DNA from 3 places in the Serpentinicella alkaliphila genome. Region 3 is predicted to be linked to each of the others. Evidence: riboswitches for the same ligand, from Rfam matches in the RefSeq annotation. Region 3 holds a riboswitch; each other region holds the start of a gene.

Region 1 (3,290 bases), 1.2 Mb from region 3:
GCAGAATTATTTCTGTTCATAAATGGACTATTGGGGTAGAAAGTGAACTTGGAAAAGGGACTAAAATAATAATTAAAATTCCTAAAAAATCTTTTAGAGAATCTTTATAATTTCTTTACAATTCTTTATACTAACTTTAAATTTGAGTTTTATAATATAAATGTACAATAAATTATAAACAAAAAGAGAGGAGCATAATAATGTTTAAAAAATTAGGAGCTTTGTTATTAATTTTTATAATAGTTTTTAGTTTAGCCGCATGTTCTACTAAAAAGGATAATCCACCCCCAAACGGAAATGATGTTGTAGTGGACCCTGATCCACAAGAGAGTGAAGAGGTAGAGGCAACTGTTTATTATGTAAGTGAAGAGTACATTATGACAGGAAGCGGAGAGCAATTAATTCCGACACAAAGGGTAGTTAAAATAGGAAAAGAATCCTTAGAAGAAGCGGTAATTGCTGAGCTTCAAAAAGACCCTGAGGAAGAAGAAATAACTACTATGATACAGGATATTAAAGTTATAAGTGTTGAGACATCAAATAATATAGCATATGTAAATTTATCTAGTGAAGGACTAAATTCAGTAGGTGGTTCGTTACAGGAAATAGCTATAATATCTCAAATTGTATATACATTAACAGAGATTGAAGGTATTGATAAGGTACAAATACTTGTAGATGGTAGTAAAAGAGAAACTTTAATGGGACATATAAGTATTGATACGCCAATAGGAAGATGATATAAACAAATATAAATTCTTATGAAATAAGGCTCTAAAAATGGAGTCTTATTTCTTTTTTGATATCCCCCTTAATATAATAGTAAAAATGGAGGGGATGCTTTGGAAACATTATTTGAGCTAATAAATAAAGAACTGTTAATAATATTAATAGCAGCTATGCCATTAATGGAATTAAGGGCAGCTATTCCAATAGGGGTTTCCCTAGGGATGAATCCTATTCATGCAACAATATTAAGTATTATTGGGAGTATATTGCCTGTACCCTTTTTACTAATGTTAATAAAACCTATTGCTAATTACTTTAAAAAAGTAAGGCTATTCAAATTTTTTATTAATAAAGCAGTTAGACGAACCTTAAGGAAGAGTGATAGAATTAAAAAATATAAAGTTATAGGCTTAATGTTATTTGTAGCAGTACCATTGCCGACTACAGGAGTATATAGTGGTTGCTTAGCTGCAATACTATTTAATATACCTTTTAAATATGCTTTCCCAGCAATTGCTATAGGAACATCAATAGCTGGTTTAGGTATGTTTATATTAAGTTATGTAGTGGTAAATTTATGGTAGGAAAAGCTTGACAGTAAATTTGTATGATGATATTATATAGCCAATTGAAAAAATCTTGATCCTTATCAAGAGCGGTGGAGGGATGGGCCCGATGATACCCGGCAACCATAGGCAGAAATGACGTATGGTGCTAAGTCCCACAGAATTTTTATTCTGGAAGATGAGGAGACGCAAAATATGCGGCCTCTTCTTGTGTGGAAGTGGTTTTTTTATTGTTAATTTGCTAATTCCAACTAGAGTCTAGGTTTGAATAGAAGGAATTAAAAAGGGTATAGTAATAAAAGAAAAAGTAAATGGGAGGTTTAACGAATGAAAAGATTATTTACTTCAGAATCTGTTACAGAAGGTCATCCGGATAAAATTTGTGATCAAATTTCAGATGCTGTTTTAGATGCCATATTAGAACAAGATAAAAATGCTAGGGTAGCATGTGAAACATCTGTAACTACAGGATTAGTTTTAGTAGCTGGAGAGATTACTACTAATTGTTATGTGGATATCCCTAAGGTAGTTAGGAAAACTATAGAGGAAATAGGATATACAAGAGCAAAATATGGATTTGATAGCGATACTTGTGCGGTGCTTACTTCAATTGACGAGCAATCAGCTGATATAGCAATGGGTGTAAACGAAGCATTAGAAAGTAAAAAAGGTGAAATGAATGATGAGATTGAAGCTATTGGGGCGGGAGACCAAGGTCTTATGTTTGGATTTGCTTGTAACGAAACTCCTGAATTAATGCCATTGCCTATTTCCTTAGCTCATAAGTTATCAAAAAGATTATCAGATGTAAGAAAAAATGGGACTTTAGAATATTTACGTCCTGATGGAAAAACTCAGGTTACTATAGAATATGACGGAGATAAGCCTAAAAGAGTAGACACGATCGTTATTTCAACGCAACATGGCCCAGAAGTTGACCAGAAAACTATCGAAAAAGATATGATTCAACATGTAATAAATAAAGTAGTACCAAGTAACCTATTAGACTCAAATACTAAGTATTACATAAATCCAACGGGAAGATTTGTTATTGGTGGACCTCAAGGTGATGCAGGATTAACAGGAAGAAAAATAATAGTTGATACATATGGTGGATATGCTAGACATGGTGGTGGGGCTTTCTCTGGTAAAGATCCAACAAAGGTAGATCGTTCTGCTGCTTACGCTGCAAGATATGTAGCTAAAAATGTAGTTGCAGCGGGATTAGCAGATAAATGTGAAATTGGACTTGCTTATGCCATAGGTGTTGCTAGGCCGGTATCTGTTTTAGTTGAAACCTTTGGAACTGCAAAGGTTGCGGAAGAGAAAATTGCAGAATTAGTGCAAAAACATTTTGATTTAAGACCGGCTGCAATCATTAGGGACTTAGACTTAAGAAGACCAATATATAGACAAACAGCAGCATATGGACATTTCGGAAGAACAGATATTGATTTACCTTGGGAAAAAACAGATAAAGCTGAAATTTTAAGAAAAGAAGCATTTTAATTAATATCCATAAAATATGAGCCTGGTGTTTATGCGCCAGGCTTTACTTATAGATTTTTGTGCTATAATTAAATAATATATCTAACGAAAGTTTTTAGGAGGGCACTAAAGTGATTGAATTAGAAGGCCAACTGGTTGAAATTATATTCTCTAATGATACTAATGGATATACTGTAGCCAGTCTGCTATTTGATGAGGATGAAGTTACTATAGTAGGATATATGCCTACTGTCAAAATAGGTGATAAGTTAGCACTTAAGGGAAAGTGGACTATGCATCCCATATATGGCCAACAGCTAGAGGTAAATCAATATAGACTTGTTATGCCCTCTACGGAAAATGAGATAGTTTCATATTTATCCTCTGGGATGATTCCAGGGGTAGGTGAAAAAATGGCTAAAAGAATAGTGGATCATTTTGGCCTAAAAACTATAGAGATATTAACTAAATCACCTGAAAAACTTCTAGAGGTTTCTGGGATTGGAA
Region 2 (3,290 bases), 860 kb from region 3:
ATTACGCTACTTTCCTCTGTTAGATTTACCCCTACATTCACATCAATTATATTTGCATTAGACTCTACCTGTTTAATAGCCTCTTCACATAGCAAGCTAAGGTTATTATCTTTAATCGCCTGTGCTAAATATTTTTTAGCAGTGGGGTTAATACATTCACCGATTACTCTAGTCGGAAGTTCCTCTGTAATAATTAAGGTTTTCGTTACACTTGCTAGCTTTGTAAATTGTTTTTCTTCTTTAACTATAGGTCTAAGATTTTTAACTTTATCCTTTATTATCTTCATATGTTCCGGAGTGGTACCACAACAGCCACCAATTATATTGGCGCCGGCATTAATTAAGTCTTCAACGTAGCTAGCCATTTTTTCTGGAGTCAAATCATAGTAAGTTATACCATCTATATATTTAGGTAATCCTGCATTAGGTTGAGCAATAATATATTTATCCGTTACACTACTCATCCTTCTTACTATGTCTATCATCATATCCGGCCCAAAACCACAGTTCACACCTAGTATATCTACTCCCAACGCTTCTAAAACTGTTGCTACAGTTTCAGGATCAGAACCAGTTAAAGTCCTCATCTCAGTATTGAATGTTAAAGTACAAATAATAGGTACATCCCCAGCATCCTTAACTGCTATTATTGCTGCTCTAGCTTCCTGTATATCTGAAATTGTTTCTATATTAATTATATTAACTCCAGATTCTATTAATACTTTGGCCTGCTCATAAAAAACTTCGTACGCCTCGTCGAAACTTAGATCGCCTACTGGATACATAAGTTTACCCGTAGGCCCTATATCACCGGCTACTAAAACTTCCTCTCCTGCCATTTCCTTGACTAATTTAACTGCTGCTCTGTTAATTTCCTCTACTTTGGACTGTAAATTATATTCTGCTAATTTAATTCTGTTTGCTCCGAAGGTATTTGTTTGAATAATGTTACATCCAGCATTTACATATTCCTTATGTATTCTTTTAATAACTTTCCTTTTATCTAAATTGAATTCTTCAGGGCAACCTGTTGTTAAGCCGTTCTTCTGAAGCATCGTTCCCATCGCTCCGTCGAAAACTAAAATCTTTTCATTAAGTAAATCGTACAACTTTTGTCTTTTCACCATTTCACATCCTTCTTATCTTTTAAGACAGCTATTTTCATACCTATATATACAGTCATTTTTATTACAAGTATTACATTTATTATTAGTTTTAATAATCTTATTACCTTTTGTCCAACCAACTATAGCTGTAACAGACTTCCTTGGAATCATAATATTTGTTTCTGTTACATGTATCCCAAAGTTATCTGCCTTAAGGTTTAATAATAACTGTTTTTGAAAATCTAAAGTAAAATCCCCATAACCAGGGCTAAATCTATCTGTCAGTATATATTCTTGTTCCGAAGCTTCTAATATAATGAGTTGGTTTACATATTCAGTAGCCTGTTCCGCAGCATCAGAGCCAATAGCGTCAAATATCAATGCCTCTGTATACTCACCATGGCTGAAACATAAATCAATATGGTTTTGTATATCATTACCTATTGTTACTGCCAAAATTGAAGCATAGTCACAACCCTTTAGAAGTGTAGCTATATCCTCCGAATGTATTTTAAAATCAAATTCATCAAACAAAATATTACTTCCCTTAATCCCTTTAATCCTACTCGTCCTATATTCTCCGACTGGCTCAATTAGCTCATATGAATTACTGATAGATTTATCTATTAACTCATCTAAATGTATAGGAATGTCCATTCCGTTTTTGTAACCTAAATATCTTAATATCTCATCCTTATTAAGCTGAATATTAAATTTATGCGACACTTTTTATTCACCACACTTGTTCTATTAAGTATTATTGATTTTTTCTCTTGTTAATATAAATAATAAAGCTACCTTTCCCAGGGAAAAGTAGCTCGAGCTTATATCCTCCCTCATCTTCCAGAACTTATAGTTCTGCTGGAATTAGCACCTTTCATTGAAATCAATGTAGGTTGCCGGGTTTCGTCGGGCCAGTCCCTCCACCTCTCTGGATAAGAATTAAATTCTAATTGTTTGATTATTTATAATATTCTAATATATTAACGTATATTAGTCAAATCTTTTTTTAAGGCTCTCTAACATCAAAATATTGATCTCTGGCTAGTATTAGGGCATCATAAGTATCCACTCCTGTAATTCCATCAGCCACTAAATTAAAATCTCTCTGGAAATTCCTAACTGCCTCTTGAGTAGCCTGGTCATATACACCATCAACCTCACCCTCATAATACCCTAGTGTGCGTAATATAGATTTTACTTCAAATACATCTGGTCCCGGGGAACTATCAACGTCTAAAATTCTCCCTGTAAAAACCTCTCCTGTAATTTTTACAGGTGTTCCAAGAGGCACAATATCGTAAAGTTCATTTACTTGTTCATTAAACATCCTTATACAACCTCTACTAGCAGCCTGCCCAATAGATTCAGGATCGTTTGTTCCATGAATTCCATAGCCACCCCAAGGCACATTTAATCTCATCCACCTAGTACCAAATGGGCCCCCTGGGTTTCTAGTTTTCTGTATAATTTGCCAATCCCCTACAGGTGTTGGTGTAGATGGTGCACCAACAGCAACCCTGTATGCGTTAATAATTTCTGTAAATCTTTTTAAAGTAAGTACCTTTCTATCTAAATCAATCTCTATTGAATACCCCTCAGGTGGTATAGGGTACTGTCTCTCAGGACTAAGGCCTATAGCATTCCAAGTATCGGGGTCAACTATTCCATCTGGATTTAGTCCATATTCTGTCTGAAATGCTTTTACACTTTCATATATATCCTCATCATAAATCATATCAATAGGTCCATCGTAAAAACCTAGTTCTGTTAGCCGCTCCTGTACATGCATTACGTCTGGACCTTCCATGTACGGTAGAAGCAACCTTAAATATCTACTACTTACCTTCATTTCGCACCCCTCCTTATATTATATAGTACGTGACAAAATTTAAAAGTTTACAAAATATAAAGTGAGCATTGCTAAATTAGCAATGCTCACTTTAAGGGGAGTAACTATATTATTATTTTAAAGCTGCATTTCTTCCTGCTATTTTACCAAATACAATGTTTTCTGTCGTATTATTCCCTGCCACACGTCCTGAACCGTATAGTCCACCAACTATTTCTCCTGCAGCATATAGCCCTGGAATAGCTACACCATTAGTATCTGTTACCTGCGCGTTTTCATTAATTGTAATACCAGCCATTGTATAATGTGACGATGGTCTAACTTCTACACCA
Region 3 (3,290 bases):
ACAAACTATTCGCCTCATACAATCTGTACAAACAGAAATAGATGCATTAGATAATCAAATTAAATTAGTCGTACAAGAACTCAATACCCCACTCATTACTATTCCTGGCATTGGATATACTCTAGCTGCCATTATATTAGCTGAAATTGGTCATATTGATCGTTTCTCCAACCCACTAAACTTCTTGCATTTGCAGGTATGGATCCTTCTACTTACCAATCTGGGACTTACAATGCATCTAAAACTCCAATGGTTAAGAGAGGCTCTACATACCTTAGGTGGGCTATTATGCAAGCATCTAGACTTGTTGCTATGCGCGATAAAGTCTTTAGTGATTATATGGTCAAAAAGCGTTCTGAAGGCAAACACTTCAATGTTGCCAGATGCCATGTCGGTAAAAAGTTAATTAGGGTAATTTACTACCTCCTAAAAAACAATACTGCATTTGTTCCACAAGTCTAATTTAATCTATTTTTTTCAGAGCAACTGAGTTGCTCTGTTTGTCATGCATTTTTTTGTAATAGATGTCTTTAAAATTATTTTCTTCATGACTTCTTTAAATACGAAATTTTTCTTGACTTCATATAGTTAGTCTCATTGCCCTTTCTAAATCTTTTATTAAATCCTCTGCACACTCTATACCAACTGATAGTCTTAATAATTTGTCATTAACTCCAATAGCATCTAAAATGTCCTTAGGTATAGCACTATGAGTCTGAACCATCGGATAGGTAATTAAGCTCTCTACACCACCTAAGCTTTCAGCAAAGGAAATTATTTTAACCCCTTCTAATATGGTTTTTACTAAACTTACATCCTTTACAGAGAAAGAAAGCATAGAACCAAACCCAGAAGATTGGCTTTTACATATATCATGGCCAACATGGTCAGGTATTCCCGGGTAGAATACTTCCTCTACATTTTTATTTTGTTTAAGCCATTCTACAATTTTAAAGGCATTTTCCTGTTGTTTTTCCATCCTTATACCTAAAGTCTTAATTCCTCTTAAAAGTAACCAACTGTCAAAGGGTGCTAGTACTGCCCCAACGGTCTTTTGAATTAGCTTAATTCTTTCAGCTAATTCATCATTTTCCTTAAGTATAATTGCACCTGCTAATACGTCATTATGTCCTCCTAGAAACTTTGTCCCACTATGAACAACAACATCTGCTCCTAAATCTAGTGGTCTTTGAAAATACGGGGTTAAAAAAGTATTATCTACAATTAATAAAATATTTTTTTCTTTCGTAAATTTTGATATCTCTTTAATATCAGATATTTTCATCATTGGGTTTGTTGGAGTTTCAATGAAAACAGCCTTAGTATTTTCTTTATATGCATTATATATATCATTTAGGTTGCTAGTATCTACATAAGTAAATTGTAATCCATATTGCTTACAAAGTAACTCCTCGAATATTCTATATGTTCCCCCATATAAATCATTTGAAACTATAATATGGTCATTTGACGAAAAAACATTAAACAAATTTGCAATTGCAGCCATTCCTGTGGAGTAGGCAAAGGCAGCTTTCCCACCTTCTAAAATAGCTAGAGTACTTTCAAGCTTTTGTCTTGTAGGATTACTTTCCCTAGAATAATCGAATCCGGTAGATTGATTTAAACCTATATGTTTAAATGTTGCACTTTGATAAATAGGATAACTAATTGCCCCTGTACTTTCATCAAATGATAGATCACCGTGCACTAAATTTGTAAATATGTCTAATTTCATATTAAAGCACCACCCTTTTAAGTTTTTTGTAATAAAAAAACTCTTACTTAGGATAGTAGAGTTTTTAACCTCTCTTATCTTTCAGTTTGCACTGTAGGATTTAGCACCGTACACACTTGTGTTGGTTGCTGGGTTTCATAGGGCCTATTCCCTCCACCACTCTGAATAAGAGTTTTTTTATAAAATTTTAAATATTATGAAAATTATATATGTTTAATTCAAGTTAGTCAATATATTTTTAATGACTGGCTATGAGTCTAACAAAGTGTTTAAATACTACCTTAATAATAGCTGCTACTGGCACTGCTATAAGTAGACCAAAAACACCTAAGTACTTTCCGCCTATAATTAAAGCTAAAATAATAAACACTGGGTGTATTCCAACACTCTCACCTACAATTTTAGGAGATATTATACCGCTTTCGATTTGTTGAATTATAGTGAAGGTTATTATAACCCAAATGGCTTTCATAGGACCATCCATTAGTGCAAAAATAACACCAGGAACTATACCAATAACTGGTCCGAAATAAGGTATAATATTTGCTATGCCTGCAATTAAACCCACTATAATAGCAAATTCTACTCTTAGAATAAGTAGAGCTATAGTTGTCAAAATCCCAACAAATAAAGCTACAGTTAACTGCCCCCTAATAAAACTAACTAAAATACAGTCAATATCCTTTGCTATACTTATAGTTTGTTTTCTTATAGATTTTGGAATTAATAAAATTAATGACTTTTTAAATTTATCCTTATCCTTTAGGAAATAAAAGGATAGGATTGGGATTAGAATTACTCCTATTATTTTCGATAAAAATCGTATTACTGAATCAGTAACAGTTGCAAAAAAACCAAACACGATACCTTGCAAACGATTAATATTCATTCTTAAAATTTCTTTTACGTCATCTAGCTCCTGTGGCAAATTATTAACATTTCTATTAAATTTAGAGTAAATATTATTTATATAATCATAAGCCCCATTGCTATATCTAGGCATAACATCAATTAGTCTTTTAACTTCTTCACTAACCTTTGGTACTATAGTTATCGATAAGATAATAAATACTAATATTATTGCTAGATATACCAATAAAACTGCCCATAGCCTACCAATACCCTTATCATTTAAGTATTGAACTACTGGATTTAAAACATAGGCTAATATAATCGCAAATATAAATGGAGAAATAGTTTCATAAATCACATTTCTTATATTAAATAAAAACACAATTGCTATTAAAGAAAGAATAATTGCAACTGTATAAAATACTTGTTTTCTTCCTATATTAACTCGTCTATCCCTATCTATATATCTATTTCCAATTTGAATTAAATAGTAAAGTAGTGCACAAATAAGTAAAAGTAGTACTATTTGTGTAATAAAGCTAAAGAAGTCCGCTAAAAACCCTTGTTTAGTTATATTTCTTATACTATTTGAAAAAGTTTCTATTGTAGCGAAGAACAAGTAATCCCCCTCCTTCCAATCTCTCTATAATATAATATACAATTTTCATTTTTATATTATTAACCTTCCCATTTTTTAATATAT

What was found. Region 3 has a riboswitch for S-adenosylmethionine ahead of HZR23_RS13815 (trans-sulfuration enzyme family protein). Riboswitches for the same ligand answer to the same signal wherever they lie in the genome.
Region 1: it holds a riboswitch for S-adenosylmethionine, as region 3 does, so the genes downstream of both, metK (methionine adenosyltransferase) here and HZR23_RS13815 (trans-sulfuration enzyme family protein) in region 3, are expected to answer to the same signal.
Region 2: it holds a riboswitch for S-adenosylmethionine, as region 3 does, so the genes downstream of both, HZR23_RS01660 (hypothetical protein) here and HZR23_RS13815 (trans-sulfuration enzyme family protein) in region 3, are expected to answer to the same signal.

The regions. Positions count from the first base shown of each region.
Region 1 covers NZ_CP058648.1:669,628-672,917, reverse strand. Annotated here, with positions in the region: gene HZR23_RS17990 (ATP-binding protein) at 1-110, shown strand, start outside; gene HZR23_RS03435 (GerMN domain-containing protein) at 201-740, shown strand; gene HZR23_RS03430 (COG2426 family protein) at 843-1,313, shown strand; SAM riboswitch class I at 1,373-1,480, shown strand; gene metK (methionine adenosyltransferase) at 1,623-2,804, shown strand; gene recD2 (SF1B family DNA helicase RecD2) at 2,915-3,290, shown strand, end outside.
Region 2 covers NZ_CP058648.1:301,118-304,407, forward strand. Annotated here, with positions in the region: gene HZR23_RS01655 (homocysteine S-methyltransferase family protein) at 1-1,127, opposite strand, end outside; gene HZR23_RS01660 (hypothetical protein) at 1,140-1,832, opposite strand; SAM riboswitch class I at 1,940-2,048, opposite strand; gene HZR23_RS01665 (L,D-transpeptidase family protein) at 2,116-2,958, opposite strand; gene HZR23_RS01670 (FAD-dependent oxidoreductase) at 3,071-3,290, opposite strand, start outside.
Region 3 covers NZ_CP058648.1:2,700,717-2,704,006, forward strand. Annotated here, with positions in the region: partial or broken gene HZR23_RS17330 (transposase) at 146-462, shown strand; gene HZR23_RS13815 (trans-sulfuration enzyme family protein) at 581-1,735, opposite strand; SAM riboswitch class I at 1,807-1,907, opposite strand; gene HZR23_RS13820 (AI-2E family transporter) at 1,974-3,206, opposite strand.